2 linked regions of the Acetivibrio cellulolyticus CD2 genome follow. The protein of the gene in region 1 binds, or shares a complex with, the protein of each later gene. Links are inferred from orthologs where the notes say so. Each region holds a gene or a part of one and is shown in the gene's direction. Other genes may lie near its edges. The genes, in order: ACECE_RS0225255 and pabB.

Region 1 (8,179 bases):
ACAGCTGTCAATTTATAAATGATACACTTATTTTATAGTGGATAAAAAGGGGATAAGGGCTATTGATATGAAGTTTGTTCCGGCAAAAACAATTGTATCCGGCTCAATTGTTTTTTGCAAACAAGCTAACAAATTGACTATAGCATTGGCCCAAAAAGGGGCGTAGATACCCCTATTTGCCCAATATTTTATGTAGAATACGATGAATAAATGATTTTTTTTCTTTAACGTTTTCGCTCTTTACAACTTCTGTGCTTCGTTTGATAGAATTTACAGGAGTGTCCTTTGAAGGCCTTGGTGCAGGTTTGGCGATTGAGTGGGGTGGTTTGTTTTGTTGGGTAGGATAGCCTGTACCGGTCCTTTTGACTGCTTTATTCGTATTAATCTCGGTTGCTTTACCATTAGGTTTATTATGGTGTTGAGGAGGTTTGTTATAAGATTGTTTTGTTGGTGTTGCTTTTGAGTTTGATCCTGAATCTGTGCGTGTTGGTCTGTGTTGCAGTGAGTTTGCCCTTGCCCATTTATCTGCCGCAGCCTTTTGAGCGTTGTACATTTCTTGGGTAGGCAATTCTCCTTCAGTAATCATAGCTCCGATATGTTCTTCTATGGCATAGAGGCTCATAATGTCCTCACTTGTAACTAAAGTAAGGGCGCGACCTCCGTTTCCTGCTCTGCCTGTACGACCAATTCTATGCACATAATTGTCCTTCTCAAGGGGAACATCATAGTTGATAACAAGGGACAAATTATCTATATGGATACCTCTTGCGGCAACATCAGTGGCTACCAGTAAATGAAAATCTCCCTGCTTAAACTGCTGAATGGTCTTCATCCTCCTGGCCTGAGGGATATCCCCATGTAGTGACTGACAAGCATATCCCTTGCGGGATAAAAAGCTTTGAACCTTATCAACTGCAATTTTAGTGTTACAAAAAATCATACAGCTTTCAGGCCGTTCAATTAGAAGCAGGTGGTTCAACTCCGTGTTCTTTTGCTGGTTATCAATACGGTAGTATATTTGTTCAATTGTATCAACTGTTTTTGTTTGCGATTTAATTTCTATAGTTAAAGGTTGTTTCATGTATTCCTTGCATATCCTACGGATTTCAGGCGGGATGGTAGCTGAAAAAAGCAGAGTCACCCTATCTTTTGGCAAGGTTCTTATAATTTTTACTACTTGATCTAGAAAGCCCATGTCAAGCATTCTGTCTGCTTCATCAAGTATTAGAAAACGTATGTTTTTGGTTATCAAATTTCCGGTATGAATGTGGTCATAAGCGCGGCCAGGTGTTCCTGTGACAATGGAGATACCACGTCTTAGAGCCTGAATTTCTACATTCATACTGTGCTGACCATATACTGCAGTTGTATGGTGATCAAGATGTTTGGCCATTTTTTTTAGCTCATTGTCTACTTGGACTGCAAGTTCGCGTGTTGGTGTGAGAATCAGACCCTGTGGTCCATCTGCTTTAGGATCAATCATTTGCAGCATGGAAACGCCAAAAACTGCAGTTTTGCCACTGCCAGTTTTAGACATTACAATCAGATCTTCATGATTCAAAATGTGGGGAATTGCTTTGCTCTGTACTTCTGTAGGTGCCTCAAAACCCATTTCTTCTAAGGCCTTTAAAATTGGCGGCGAAATGCCCAGATCATTAAAACTGTTTTTCATTATTATCCTCTTTCGTAATTTGTGAGATGTTTAGATTATAACATTTATTTTGAGTTTATTCTAATTTATTTTGCGGTTGATCAAATTCTATCATACGCACAAGAATTTGTGAAGCATCATTAAGCTCATTTTCTACCGATTTAATTAAGGTTGTGCTTAAGCTAAAGTAAACGCTGAGAAAAGGATTGCATTTAGACAGCTTGCTGTGCTATAATGCTATTAAGAATAGTTGAGATGAGTTTATATTGTGAAGAGATGAGAAGAGACGAGGCTAGATGCGATAATTTAATTGCGTTCTATATGCCAGGATTCTTTGTTCTGGCTTTTTTAGTTGGTTCAACTCTCATGTCTTCCTTGTGAAAACAAAGGAGGCATCAAAATGTTTTATCCATGCATTGATGAAGTCAAGGATTTAGCCAAAGACTTTACTATTATTCCTGTTTCAATGGAAGTTTATGCCGACATGGAGACACCTATAAGCCTTTTTAAAAGATTTGAGCAAAGTAAATATTGTTTTCTTTTAGAGAGTGTTGAAGGCGGTGAAAAGTGGGGACGGTATTCTATTATTGGTAGAAATCCTTTTATTGTAGCCAAGAGCTATAAAAACAAAACTATAATTGAAGAAAAAGATGGAAAGGTATCTGAAGTTGAAGGTAACCCGGTTGAGGTAATCAGATCACTTATGGAGAAATTCAAAGGAGCCAGTTTGCAAAAGATGCCGAGGTTTAGTGGCGGTGCTGTTGGTTTCTTTGGATATGACATGATAAGGTATTACGAAAATCTTCCTAATGTACCGGAAGACGACTTGAACCTGCCTGAAAGTCATTTCCTGTTTACTGATGAGGTGCTGGTTTTTGATCACTTAAAGCAAAAGATTCATATAATAGTAAATCTTCACGTCGATGGAAACTTGGAAAGAGGCTATAACAGTGTTATAGATAGAATTAAGTCAATTTATAATGAGATTTTGGATACAAGATGGAAGACCACTGATAATTTCAAACCTGACTTTGATAAAAAGAACCCGGAGTTTAAATATACAAGCAATGTTACCAGAGAAGAGTATTGTGAAAATGTTTTAAAAGCAAAACAATATATAAAAGATGGAGATATATTTCAGGTGGTTTTGTCTCAACGTCTATGCGTTGAAACCAACCAGAATCCGTTCAACGTATACAGAGTGTTGCGTTTAATAAATCCATCCCCATATATGTACTATTTAAAGTTCAATGACTACAATATAGTCGGTTCATCGCCTGAAATGCTGGCAAGGGTTGAGGAGGGTACAGTTGAAACGTGTCCGATAGCTGGTACCAGGAAAAGAGGTCAGACAAAAGAAGAGGATGAAGCTCTTGAAAAAGAACTTTTGGCTGATGGAAAAGAACTGGCCGAGCATACAATGCTTGTTGACCTTGGAAGAAATGATATTGGAAGAGTATCACGTTATGGGACGGTTAAGGTGAAGGATTTAATGCATATAGAAAGGTACTCACATGTAATGCACATTGTTACTAATGTACAAGGTGCTATAAGGGAAGATAAGACAGCATTCGATGCAATGATGTCAATTATGCCTGCAGGAACTTTGTCGGGAGCACCAAAGGTGAGGGCAATGGAGATTATTGATGAGCTTGAGAATGTAAAAAGAGGCCCATATGGCGGTGCTATCGGATATCTTAGCTTCAATGGAAATCTGGACAGCTGTATCACTATAAGAACAATGATCTTTAAAGATAACAAGGCATATGTTCAATCTGGCGCCGGAATAGTAGCCGATTCAGTTCCGGAAAATGAATATGAGGAGTGCTTAAATAAGGCAAAGGCACAGCTAAAAGCATTAGAGGAAGTTGGTGAAATAAGATGAGTGGGAAAATATTGATAGTAGACAATTATGATTCTTTTACTTATAACCTTTATCAGTATATTGGTGAGATAAATCCAAACATAGAGGTATACAGGAACGACAGAATAACTATTGAAGAAATCAGGGAGAAAGCTCCTTCGCACATTATAATTTCACCAGGTCCGGGATTTCCTAAAGATGCAGGGATAAGTATTGAACTTATCAAAACGTTGGGCAAATATATACCTATAATGGGAGTATGCTTAGGACATCAGGCAATAGGTGAGGCATTTGGAGGAAAGGTTATACATGCAAAACAACTTATGCATGGAAAAGCTTCAGAGATTTTTGTAAATAGGGAATGTGCTTTGTTTAAAACGCTAAATGAAAAAATAACGGCCGGAAGATACCATTCACTTATAGTAGAGAATGAAACGCTTCCTTTGTGCCTGCAAGTTACTGCCAGGGCTGAAGATGGCGAAATAATGGGTATAATGCACGAAACTTATCCGGTTTATGGAATTCAGTTTCATCCGGAATCAATTCTTACACCGAATGGAAAATGCATATTAAGAAATTTCCTTGAAATTAAAATATAAAAGCTTCTAAGAGGTAAAGAGGAGATTAGGTAAGATAATCAGACAATATTAAGAAGAGAAGAGAGGAGAATTTAGAATGGTAAAAGGGGCAATTCAAAAATTAGTTGAGGGCAAAAATTTAAGCGAGAAGGAAATAATAGATGCATTAAACTGCATTATGGAAGGTGAAGCAACTCAGGCACAAATAGGAAGCTTTATTACGGCTCTCAGGATTAAGGGAGAGACTATTGAAGAAATAACCGGATGTGCTAAGGTAATGAGAGAAAAGGCAGATAGGATAATGCTGAATAAGGAATACTTCATAGACATTGTGGGAACAGGCGGAGATTGTTCATATACGTTTAATATTTCAACAGCAGCAGCTTTTGTAGCTGCAGCAGGAGGAGTAACTGTTGCAAAACACGGAAATAGGTCTGTATCAAGTAAAAGCGGAAGTGCCGATGTTTTGGAAAGTCTGGGTATTAATATTTCATTAGAACCTGAAAAGGTAAAGAGATGTATTGAAGGGCTTGATATAGGCTTTATGTTTGCTCCGACCTTTCACAAATCAATGAAACATGCAGCAGGCCCTAGAAAAGAGTTGGGGATCAGGACAATATTCAATATTCTTGGACCTCTTACAAATCCAGCTGGCGCAAAAGGTCAGGTTCTTGGGGTGTTTAGTGAAAAATTAACCGAACCATTGGCTTATGTTCTTTCAAATCTAAATGTTGAAAATGCCATGGTTGTATACGGAATGGACGGAATGGATGAAATATCCCTATCTAGCCTAACAAGGGTTTCTGAATTAAAAGACGGTAAAGTCACTACTTACGATTTGAATCCTGAGAACTATGGGTTGAAAATGGTGAATAAGGCGGATATTATAGGGGGAGACTCAAAGGAAAATTCGAAGATAATTTTAGATATATTTAGTGGAGAAAAGGGACCTAAAAGAGATATTGTAGTATTAAATGCTGCAGCGGCTTTATATGTAGGAAAAGCAGCAGAAGATATTAAATCAGGCATAAAAATGGCAGAAGAAATAATAGATAGTGGAAAAGCATTGGATAAGTTGAATGAGTTAAAAGCGCTTTCAAATTCGTTTATTCCTGTTTTGTATTAATGCTTTTTTGATATGACAAACTTGGAGGTATTTATGATTTTAGATAAAATTGTAGAACAAAAAAAGATACAGCTTAAAGATGAAATGAGCAGGATATCAATTGAAGGTTGGAAACAACGGATTAAAAGGCCTGGTATGCACAGCCCGCAGAACTTTTTTAAAGCACTTAAAGATAATAGTGATATATCAATAATTGCTGAGGTAAAGAAAGCTTCTCCTTCGAAAGGAATAATTAAAGAAGAGTTTGATCCGTTGATGATTGCCAGGGAGTACAGCGAATCTAATGTGCAGGCAATGTCTGTTTTGACAGAAAAAAACTTCTTTTTGGGTGATGACGATTATCTCGTAAGGATACGACAGGCATATCCTATTCCACTCTTAAGAAAGGACTTTATTATAGATATGTGGCAGGTATACCAATCAAGGTGCCTTGGAGCAGATGCAATACTCCTGATTACATCCCTGCTTTCTGACGAAGACTTGAAGAAGTTTCAGGTTGTTGCTGGTATACTTGGTATGCAGTGTCTTGTTGAGGTTCATAACAAGGAAGAACTTGATAGGGCATTGGAATCGGGTGCTCAAATAATAGGAATAAACAATAGAGATCTCAATACTTTTAATGTAGATATTAAAACAACTGAGAAGCTTATGAATTATATTCCAAATGACAGAGTTGTTGTCAGCGAAAGCGGAATAAAGGATTACAGCGACATTAAATATTTAAAAGAACTTGGCGTTGATGCAGTATTGATTGGTGAAACATTTATGCGCGCTCCGTCTATTAAGGAAAAAATAAAAGAGCTTAAGGGGACAATGAGAGTATAACTTTTACTTTTTGTGTGACAGTTAGGCTTAAGCAAAATCAGAGGAAGTTATATTTAGGAATGGTGTAGACATGACTAAAATAAAAATTTGCGGCATAAAAAGGATCGAAGACATTCAATTTGTAAATAAGTATAAGCCTCAGTACATAGGTTTTGTATTTGCTGAGAGCAAGCGCAGGGTATCTGTGGATCAGGTCAGGTATTTAAAGCAGGGGCTTGATCCGCAGATAAAGACTGTTGGGGTATTTGTGAATGAAAGCATTGATAAAATTGTTGAGGTTCTCGCTGAGTGCAAACTGAACTGCATTCAGGTTCATGGAGATGAGACTCCACAGTATATTGATACGCTAAAGGGAGTACTGGGCTCACAGCCTGCAGGTAAGGGTGTTGAAATTTGGAAAGCTGTAAGGGTAAAGGATGAAAAATCTATAGCCATGCTGAAGTCGTATGTGGTTGATGCATTTTTATTGGATGCCTTTGTAGAAGGTTCGTATGGAGGTGCAGGAAAGGTTTTTGACTGGAAATTGGCAAACCTTGCAAAGTCATGTGGAAGGATTTTTGTGGCGGGAGGATTAAATGCTGACAATGTCTCAAATGCGGTTGAAGCTTCAAGACCATATGGTGTAGATGTGAGCAGTGGTGTTGAGACAGAAGGCTGTAAGGACGAATCCAAAATCAGATGCTTTATGGATAAAGTAAAGGGTGTTGATAATTGTGAAGTGTTGTAAGTCTTCGTTCATATATACAATAGACAAATGGCCAAGCAACAATCTTGTTGTAGACAGTTATTCCTTTAAAGCCTTTTGATAGCGCGTCCCTGGGTATGTGAAAGCTTATTTCTGAATATATATGAAATAGGTCATATTTTAGGGAGGCGGATTTTTTTATGAAATCTACAAAATCAAAAGGCAAAGCATCAATTATAGGAACGGGGTTAGTTGGTTCATCTGCTGCATTTGCTCTTGCAATGAGCGGTTTGGTTTCAGAACTTGTGCTAATAGATGCTAATAAGGATAAGGCGAAAGGGGAGGCGCTTGATTTAAACCATGGGCTTTCTTTTTTTATTAATATGTCAATAACCTCTGGAGATTTTGAGGATGTAAAAGATTCAGATATAATAATTATCACTGCAGGAATTGCGGGTAAGCCAGGACAGGTAGAAGCTGACTTTACCGAGATGAACGTAAATATAATCAAAGATGTAGTTCCTAAGATAATGAAGAATTACAATGGAGGGGTATTACTTGTTGTTTCCAAACCTGTTGATATACTTACCTATGTTGTACAAAAATTATCAGGATTACCTGAAAATAAGGTGATTGGGACCGGTACAGTTTTAGAAAGCTCGAGATTGCGCTATCTATTAAGTGAACACTGTAATATGGACGTAAAGAACATTCATGCATATATAATTGGTGAACATGGGGAAAGTCAGTTCCCGTTATGGAGTGCAACAAATATAGCAGGCCAGAAATATGATGATTTCTGCGCTCTATGTACAAAAAAGTGTGGGAACGCTGAAAGAGTCAGAATTTTTAATGAAGTGAAAAATGCAGGAGCAAAAATAATTGAATTAAAAGATGCAACACATTATGCTATAGCAATGGGGATTGTCAGAATAGTTGAGGCTGTCTTGAAAAACCAGAATTCAATATTGACCGTGAGCAGTGTCATAAAGGATAGTTATGGGATAAATGATGTGGCTTTGAGCTTACCTTCCGTTGTTAATTTTAATGGAATTGAAAGGATGTTCAATATTTCATTGACACATGAGGAGCAAGATAAATTAAATGTATCTGCCATAAAGCTTAAAGAAATTCTTAGGAAAGTTATGTAGGCTTTAAAGAAAGAAAAGCTCAAAATCTGCTGAATATATACCGGCAGCAGATTTTGGGCTTTTGTTTTAAGTAGAAAATGTCCTGAAATTAATTAACTTTAGTGTTCGGTATAAATAAATATTTTATAGAGTAATTGTACATTTTAGTGTAAAATCTATTTAGTCCCTATATGTTTTTTGCATGAGGGCTTAAAATAGAAAAGGCGAATTTTGAAAGACAGGAAATAAGGAATAGCCAAAGTTATATTTTCAGCATTTCTGAGTAATGTTAAAATGTACATGGTGTAATTCTGTTAATA
Region 2 (7,999 bases), on another replicon or contig:
CCTCTTCCTTTGCATGGTGAACTTCTTCTAGTCTTGCGGGCATTTCAGACTCGGAACGTCTGTAAATGATATATACATTTTCAGCTCCCAGCCTTTTCGCACTTCTTGCAGCATCCATGGCAACATTACCGCCACCGACAACGGCAACTGATTTGCCGACCTTCACAGGTGTATCACAATCAGGGAATTTGTAAGCTTTCATAAGGTTTATTCTTGTAAGAAATTCATTAGCTGAGTATACGCCATTGAGATTTTCACCTTCTATACCCATAAAGCTGGGAAGGCCGGCTCCAGAGCCTATAAATATAGCTTTATAGCCTTCTTCCATAAGTTCATCAAGTGTAAATACCTTTCCGATAACCATATTTGTTTTTATATCAACACCAAGATTTTTAACAGTTTGAATTTCTTTTTGTACCAGGGATTTCGGAAGCCTGAATTCGGGAATTCCATACATTAATACACCACCAGGTGTGTGAAAGGCTTCAAAGATTGTAATGTCATATCCCATTTTCGCAAGGTCACCTGCACAGCTAATTCCTGCCGGACCTGAGCCGACTATGGCAACCTTCTTATTAAGTTTTTGAACCGTTACTTCTTTTGGATCTTTATTTGCCATGTACCAATCGGCTGTGAATCTTTCAAGTCTTCCAATACCAACAGAATCGCCTTTCTTAGCTCGTACACATAGTTGCTCACACTGAGTTTCCTGAGGGCACACTCTGCCGCAAATAGCAGGAAGGCTGTTGGTTTCTCTGATCTTTTCATAGGCTTCTTCAAATTTACCGTCAGCAACCAGCTTTATAAAATCAGGTATCTGTACATTAACCGGGCATCCTTCAACACAAGGCCTGTGCTTACACTGAAGACACCTTTGGGCCTCTTCTTTTGCCATATCCTCATTATACCCCAACGCCACTTCGAGGAAATTTCTGTTTCTTACATCAGGTTCCTGCTCAGGCATTTGAACTTTTTTTGGTGACATATTAGGCATTATTAGCACCTCGCAATCTACATTCGTGTTCCTCAAGCGAACTCTTTTCCTCTTTTTTATACATAAGCTGCCTTCTCATAGCTTCATCAAAGTCAACTTCATGGCCGTCAAAGTCAGGGCCATCTACACAGGCAAATTTTGTTTTGCCACCGACTGTTACACGACATCCTCCGCACATACCGGTTCCGTCAACCATCACCGGATTCATACTTACTATTGTCTTTATGCCATATTGTTTTGTTAGGTTACTTACAACCTTCATCATAATGAGAGGCCCAATGGCAATTACCATATCATATTTATTTCCCTCTTCAATGAGTTTTTTTAATACGTCTGTTACAAAGCCTTTATTTCCATTTGAGCCGTCATCGGTTGTTATAAAAACTCTATTGCTTACAGCCTTCAACTCTTCTTCTAGAATTATGAGATCCTTGTTTCTAAATCCAGCTATTGAATCAACTTCAGCGCCTAAACTGTGAAGCTTCTTTGCCTGTGGGAAGGCGATTGCTGATCCAAGACCCCCGCCAATAACTGCAGCCTTTTTCACCCCTTCTAAGTGTGAGGCAACTCCTAAAGGTCCAACAAAGTCAAGAATGGTATCGCCTTCTTCTAAGGCTCCGAGAATCCTGGTTGTTTTACCGACTTCTTGAAATATTATAGTTACGGTACCCTTTTCACGATTGTAATCTGCTATGGTTAAAGGAATTCGTTCTCCTTCGTCGCATACTCTTAAAATAATAAATTGACCTGGTTCTGCTTTCCTTGCCACGAGAGGGGCTTCAACTTCCAACAGTTTAACGGAAGAATTTAATGTTTGTTTCCTCATTATCCTGAACATTTTTAAACCTCCATAAGAAGCTATATTTTTAATCCATTTTATCATTTTTCTGTAGATTATTTAAGTGCTTTTTGTTACAAATATTTGTAAATTGTATTTAAAAATTTTAGATTGGGAGTTTTGGATAACTTTTGCTAAGGCATGAATGAAAAATTACTTACGCTTTTCTATGGAACACCCATGCGAATCATGCGTATTGTAGCAAAATTATAAAGTAAGTTATTTTCTCATTATAACTAAAAATAGATGTGTAAAAATGAAAGTTATTTTCGCAATACCTTGCATAATTTTAAAAGGGGTGTTTGTGAAAAATACAACAAAAAGGGGTTGAGACCTTGAATTCATTAAGATACAGGTTTTGCAAGTGGAAGTAACTGGTCTTGCATTAAAGTATTTTGAATTTTTGCAGATAATCTCTTGCAATTTTTGCGTGTATTTGGTATAATTCGATTGATTTAATATCTTATAAATATTCTTTAAAAATCCCCAAATTTTAATTTTGGGGTATACGACGTAGTATGCCGTACACGATATGCAATGATGTATGTTGTTTTGACTGCTTAAGGTAGGCTTAATTTATATGGAATCGTAGAATTTTTATAGCAAAATCGAACCATGTGTTTTTGATGTTTTTGCCAGGTTTTTTTTGTTATATATGTTAATAATATTAAAAGTAATTTGCCTAAAAAGCAATTGCCCATATATATGAATATTATTTTTTAGGAGGGTTTTTAAATGAAAATACTTGGTAGTGTTATGGAGAGAGTAGTAAAAAGAAATCCTAACGAGTTAGAATTTCATCAAGCAGTTAGGGAAGTATTAGAATCATTGGAGCCAGTTGCTGAAAAGCATCCTGAATGGGTTAAAGCTGGAGTATTTGACAGAATAGTTGAGCCTGAAAGACAAATCATGTTCAGAGTGCCATGGGTAGATGACAATGGTAATGTTCAGGTAAATAGAGGTTTCAGAGTACAGTTCAATAGTGCTATCGGACCTTACAAAGGTGGTTTGAGATTCCACCCATCAGTTTATCTTGGTATAATCAAGTTCTTAGGATTCGAACAAATTTTGAAGAACTCATTAACAGGATTGCCTATGGGCGGAGGTAAAGGTGGAAGTGACTTCGATCCTAAAGGAAAATCAGACGGAGAAATAATGAGATTCTGCCAAAGCTTTATGTTCGAATTGGCTAAACATATAGGTGAAAACACTGACGTACCTGCAGGTGATATCGGTGTTGGCGGCCGTGAAATCGGATACATGTTCGGAATGTACAAGAAAATGAAAAACGACTTCACAGGAGTATTGACAGGTAAGGGATTAAACTGGGGTGGAAGTCTTGCAAGAACAGAAGCTACAGGTTATGGTCTCTGCTACTTCATGGATGAAGCTATGACACAAATAAAAGGCAAATCCTTTAAAGGTGCAACAGTTGTTGTTTCCGGTTCAGGTAACGTTGCTATATATGCAACTCAAAAGGTTCACCAATTAGGTGGTAAAGTTGTTGCATTAAGCGATTCAAACGGATATATCTATGATCCAGACGGAATCAAACTTGATACTGTTCAACAGATCAAAGAAGTAGAAAGAAAGAGAATAAGCGAATACGTTAAATATCATCCAAATGCAAAATACACTGAAGGATGTGCAGGAATCTGGTCCATCAAGTGTGATATAGCTCTTCCAAGTGCAACACAAAACGAAATTGATGAAGCTAGTGCAAAGACTCTTGTTGCTAACGGATGCTGGGCAGTAGGAGAAGGTGCTAATATGCCATCAACTCCAGAAGCTATTGAAGTATTCTTGAAGAACAAAGTAGTATTTGGACCAGCTAAAGCAGCAAATGCTGGTGGAGTTGCTACTTCAGGTCTTGAAATGTGCCAGAACAGCATGAGATATTCATGGACATTTGAAGAAGTTGATGCAAAACTTAAAGATATCATGGTTAATATCTATAAGAGTGCAAGCAAGGCTGCTAAAGATTACGGCCAAGAAGACAACCTCGTTGTAGGTGCAAACATAGCTGGATTCTTAAAAGTTGCTGATGCAATGTACGCTCAAGGTATTGCATACTAATTTTAAGTTCTAATATAAAGGGCGCGGCTTAAAAAATTAAGCTGCGTCTTTTTGTATTTTATGAATTTTCTAAGCAAATGCCCTAAAATCGAGTAGTGCGAAAGATTTTTAAAATTTTATTTATTGATAAATATTTAACTTTCGGAAAGTATATTGATTAGTAAATATAAATATATTATTCTGTTATTAGGAACATTTCTTTTTATTAAGTTTATTTTTTAACTCAACAAAGATGTTGAAAATAATTTACCCAACGGAGGGCGAAAAAAATGCATATTTCTGATAACTGTTATTTGTGTGAAAACCTTGTTTTTTTTGAAGTTTCCAAGCCTTGTGGATACTACTGTAAAATCTCAGGACAGAAATATTGTTGCGATGGCAGTCAGGAGCAAAATTGCTCGAATTACTGCCCGGAAAACGAAGAATAAACTTTTTAATCTAATCAATACCGACTTGTTTTGAAGTACATATTGCGGGTAAGCTTTTGGGAATATTGCCGTCTATTATATGAACGTCTAATAGATATGAATAGATGTCAGCTTGTTCATCAATGAGCTTATAGCATTGTTCGGTAAGTGTGTGGTCAAGAGATTATGAAATCAAGAAATTTCTTGACCTGATTTTTTAATGTGTAAATCAGTATCTGAATATTTGCCAGTATTGAGAACACCGGGATGAGAAGAATAAAGTGCTGGGAAAAAATAACGGATATTGGGGATTGACAAATTGAATTATATGATCTATAATTTAATTCCGTTGATATTATATGTGCCCATAGCTCAGCAGGATAGAGCGTCGGTTTCCTAAACCGCAGGCCGGAGGTTCGAATCCTCTTGGGCACACCAGTTAGAAGTCGTTAGCCGTATAGGTTAGCGGCTTTTGTTATATTGATAACATATTAAAACCTTTAAGCATAGTTATGTATTGACAATTTGGAACTATTATGTAAGACTTTTTAAAGTGATTCTTAATAAAATCAATCAAATTTAATAGATAAAGGTGCATAAATTTGGAAAAGGAAATAAGCTTAGTAGAAAAGCTTAACATTAAATATGAAAAGGAAGAATTAATTCTTAGTTTTTTCGCAGCAAGACCTAATGCTGTGATACTGGATAGTTCTTTAAAGTCAGCTGACATAGGAAAATTTACTGTTATTGCATTTGATCCGTTTATGGTATTTGAATCAAAGGGAAGTACTATAAAGATCAATAAAGATATTATTATACACGGAAATCCACTTGAGATATTAAGAAAATACATTAGTGAATACAGAATAGAAAATGGTCATAAAGAAGTGCCTTTTTGCGGAGGTTGTATAGGATTTTTTTCTTATGATATTGTAAATTTTATAGAGGAGCTTCCCAAAGTAGCTATTGATGATTTGAATATTAATGATATTACTTTGGGTTTTTATAATAAGGCAATAATTATTGACCATATAAATGGGTGGATATATGCAATAGGTGCATCCTTTGGGGTTAATAGTCCGAAAGAGGAAGCTGCAAGGGCAAATTTGGATAGTGTTAAAGACGTTTTGCATGAGATAATTCAAATTAAGGACGCAGTAGATTATGAAAAAATGAATGTAAAGATATGCACAAATATGCGTTCGAACTTCAGCAGAGAAGATTATATAAGGACTGTTGAGAAAGCTAAAGAGTATATAAGAAACGGCGATATATTTCAAGTTAACCTTTCACAGCGTTTTGAAATGGATATACATAATGAGCCGCAGGAACTGTATTTCAAGCTTCGTAGGAATTCTCCTGCACAATTCTCAGCTTATTTGAATTTTGAGGATATTCAGGTAATCAGCACATCCCCTGAGAGACTTATCAAATTAGAAGGAAATAGGATTGAGACCAGACCTATAAAGGGGACGAGACCAAGGGGAAGGAATGGGGAAGAGGATTTTAATTTAAAAAAGGAGCTTATGGAAAGCGCAAAGGATAAAGCTGAGCTTACAATGATTGTTGATCTTGAAAGAAATGATTTGGGCAGGATTTGTGAAATTGGCAGTGTTGTTGTTGAAAGAAATGCAGAGGTTGAGGAATATGCCAATGTATTTCATACTGTTTCAACCGTATCAGGGAAGATAGAGGAAGACCTGGACATTATAGACTGTATATATGCAGCATTCCCCGGAGGGTCTATAACTGGAGCTCCAAAAATAAGAGCTATGGAAATAATTGAAGAACTTGAGCCTTTTAAGAGGAACATTTATACGGGGTCAATAGGCTTTATAGGTTTTGACGGAACTGTTGACTTAAATATAGCCATAAGAACCATTTTGATTAAGAATAATAGAGCTTATTTTAGCGTAGGCGGCGGAATTGTCTGGGATTCGGATCCTATAAAGGAGTATGAAGAAACTCTTCATAAGGGCGAAAAAGTGCTAGAGGTTTTAGGTGGTGGAAAATATGATTATAGATAATACAAATGATCTTATAAGTGCATATGACTATGGGTTTTTATACGGTTTCAGTATATTTGAGACATTTTGCGTTATGGAAAACGGAAAAGTCTTTCTGCTGGAAAAGCACATTGAGCGTATGCTGAAGTCAGCTGAATTCTTTGGTATAGAGCATAAAATGTCAAAAGATGAGTTGATTAATACGGTGATTTTGTATATAAAAGAAAACTTGATTTCAGATACTATTTTAAGGATGACGCTTAGTGCCGGAAATAGCCAAAAAAGCCTAACACCACGAATAACATTTTCTTGCCGTAAAAATACGTATACAGAAGAAAAAATAACTGCCGGGTGCAAGCTGATGCTGTCAGATATAAGGAAAAGTGAGAACTCAGTAATTTTAAGGCACAAGACATCAAATTACCTAGAAAATTTTGTTTTGATGAACAAGGCTATTGTAGATGGGTTCGACGATATTCTTTTTATGAACTCGTCAGCAAATGTTACAGAAACCGCCAAGAGTAATATATTTTTTGTAAAAGGCAATACCATTCATACGCCTGATTTAAAGTGCGGCCTGCTTCCCGGTGTAATTAGAGAATGGGTTATTGCGGAAGCAGGCCGGCAAAATATTGAGTGCAGAGAAGGATTTTACAGTTTTAATGATTTCATAGACGCAGATGAAGTTTTTGTTACAAATTCAGCTATGGGAATAATGCGTGTTAAATCCATTGGCGCAAAGTGTATCAATAGTGAAATATGTGATTATGTTACAAAAAAACTTGCTCTTATTCTGCGCTTGCACCTATGAATATTTCCGAAACAGAATCGTTCTCAAAGGTAAAGACTATACCACCGTATATGCTGCCTGCAACAATCAATGCTGAGCCCTCCTTATTTTCAGCAGGGTTTATTTCATTTTTATAGGCATTAAGAACATCAGCTCGTTTACTTCCTATACCGATTTGGCGAGTTGTTTTAAAGGTGCATGGATTACTGATGTCTATGGAGTATATAGCAGCAGTATTTTCAGTTTTTACAACGTCTAAAAGAATTCCCTTTGCACCGTAAATCCAGGTTTGGTGTTCCTTGCCATCAGATCCCCAGACTTGGAATTTGGTTTTTTCTTCAGGTTCTCCTAAAGCTTTTACAACATCATCCGAGCTTAAGTTATACTTAAGGGAGCCTACAGAGTCGTTATTCATAAGGTCAAAACCAACTGATGAATAATCATTATCTTTGCTTTCTGTAGAATTATTCGGAGCTTGTGTTGCGCTCGCAGTTGTATTTTCCTGTTTGTTTGCAGGGGAATTTTCGGGTTTACCTGCTGTTGCTTCAGAATTGCTTGGTGCAGTACTTTCAACTCTATTTGAAGCTTTAGGAGTTTGGCCGTTTTTGGTGTTGGAACAGCTACACAAAGCTATCGAGAGTATTAGTGACACCATAATAATATTGAATAATTTCATTTGTTTTTTGCCCCTTCCTGGCTAAATTTTGCTTATATTTTAACATCGAATTCCTCAAGAATCCGGTTGTTATCAACTATCGTGAAGATCATTACATGGGAAGTAACTTGATCCTCAAGTATGTCATGAATTTTTAACCTTATTGCTATTGAGCTATTTGTGTCTATACTGTATGCTTGATTAGCTGCTTATTTATTTTATAACATTTATGG

Evidence for each region.
Region 2: the proteins of ACECE_RS0225255 (region 1) and pabB are in contact, whole or in part, in a solved structure (PDB 8RP0), measured with the Escherichia coli proteins. The link is inferred for Acetivibrio cellulolyticus CD2 from one-to-one orthologs.

The regions. Positions count from the first base shown.
Region 1 is NZ_JH556659.1:1,198,845-1,207,023, forward strand. The notes cover bases 2,324-5,323. They hold ACECE_RS0225255 (anthranilate synthase component II), read left to right. Parts: upstream 2,324-3,532; coding sequence 3,533-4,114; downstream 4,115-5,323. Other genes in these bases: trpE (anthranilate synthase component I), read left to right, coding at 2,324-3,536; trpD (anthranilate phosphoribosyltransferase), read left to right, coding at 4,191-5,219; trpC (indole-3-glycerol phosphate synthase TrpC), read left to right, coding at 5,253-5,323. Also shown: ACECE_RS32735 (hypothetical protein), read left to right, coding at 38-166; ACECE_RS0225245 (DEAD/DEAH box helicase), read right to left, coding at 173-1,672; ACECE_RS32740 (hypothetical protein), read left to right, coding at 1,907-2,032; more of trpE, read left to right, coding at 2,052-2,323; more of trpC, read left to right, coding at 5,324-6,044; ACECE_RS0225270 (phosphoribosylanthranilate isomerase), read left to right, coding at 6,115-6,771; ACECE_RS0225275 (L-lactate dehydrogenase), read left to right, coding at 6,930-7,880. UniProt on the Escherichia coli protein: Part of a heterodimeric complex that catalyzes the two-step biosynthesis of 4-amino-4-deoxychorismate (ADC), a precursor of p-aminobenzoate (PABA) and tetrahydrofolate.
Region 2 is NZ_JH556653.1:1,367,902-1,375,900, reverse strand. The notes cover bases 4,310-7,129. They hold pabB (aminodeoxychorismate synthase component I), read left to right. Parts: upstream 4,310-4,917; coding sequence 4,918-6,342; downstream 6,343-7,129. Other genes in these bases: ACECE_RS0208115 (hypothetical protein), read right to left, coding at 7,110-7,129; ACECE_RS0208120 (aminotransferase class IV), read left to right, coding at 6,329-7,129; ACECE_RS32565 (hypothetical protein), read left to right, coding at 4,310-4,336. Outside these bases: gltA (NADPH-dependent glutamate synthase), read right to left, coding at 1-994; ACECE_RS0208145 (sulfide/dihydroorotate dehydrogenase-like FAD/NAD-binding protein), read right to left, coding at 987-1,832; gdhA (NADP-specific glutamate dehydrogenase), read left to right, coding at 2,568-3,908; more of ACECE_RS32565, read left to right, coding at 4,178-4,309; more of ACECE_RS0208120, read left to right, coding at 7,130-7,132; more of ACECE_RS0208115, read right to left, coding at 7,130-7,787. UniProt on the Escherichia coli protein: Part of a heterodimeric complex that catalyzes the two-step biosynthesis of 4-amino-4-deoxychorismate (ADC), a precursor of p-aminobenzoate (PABA) and tetrahydrofolate.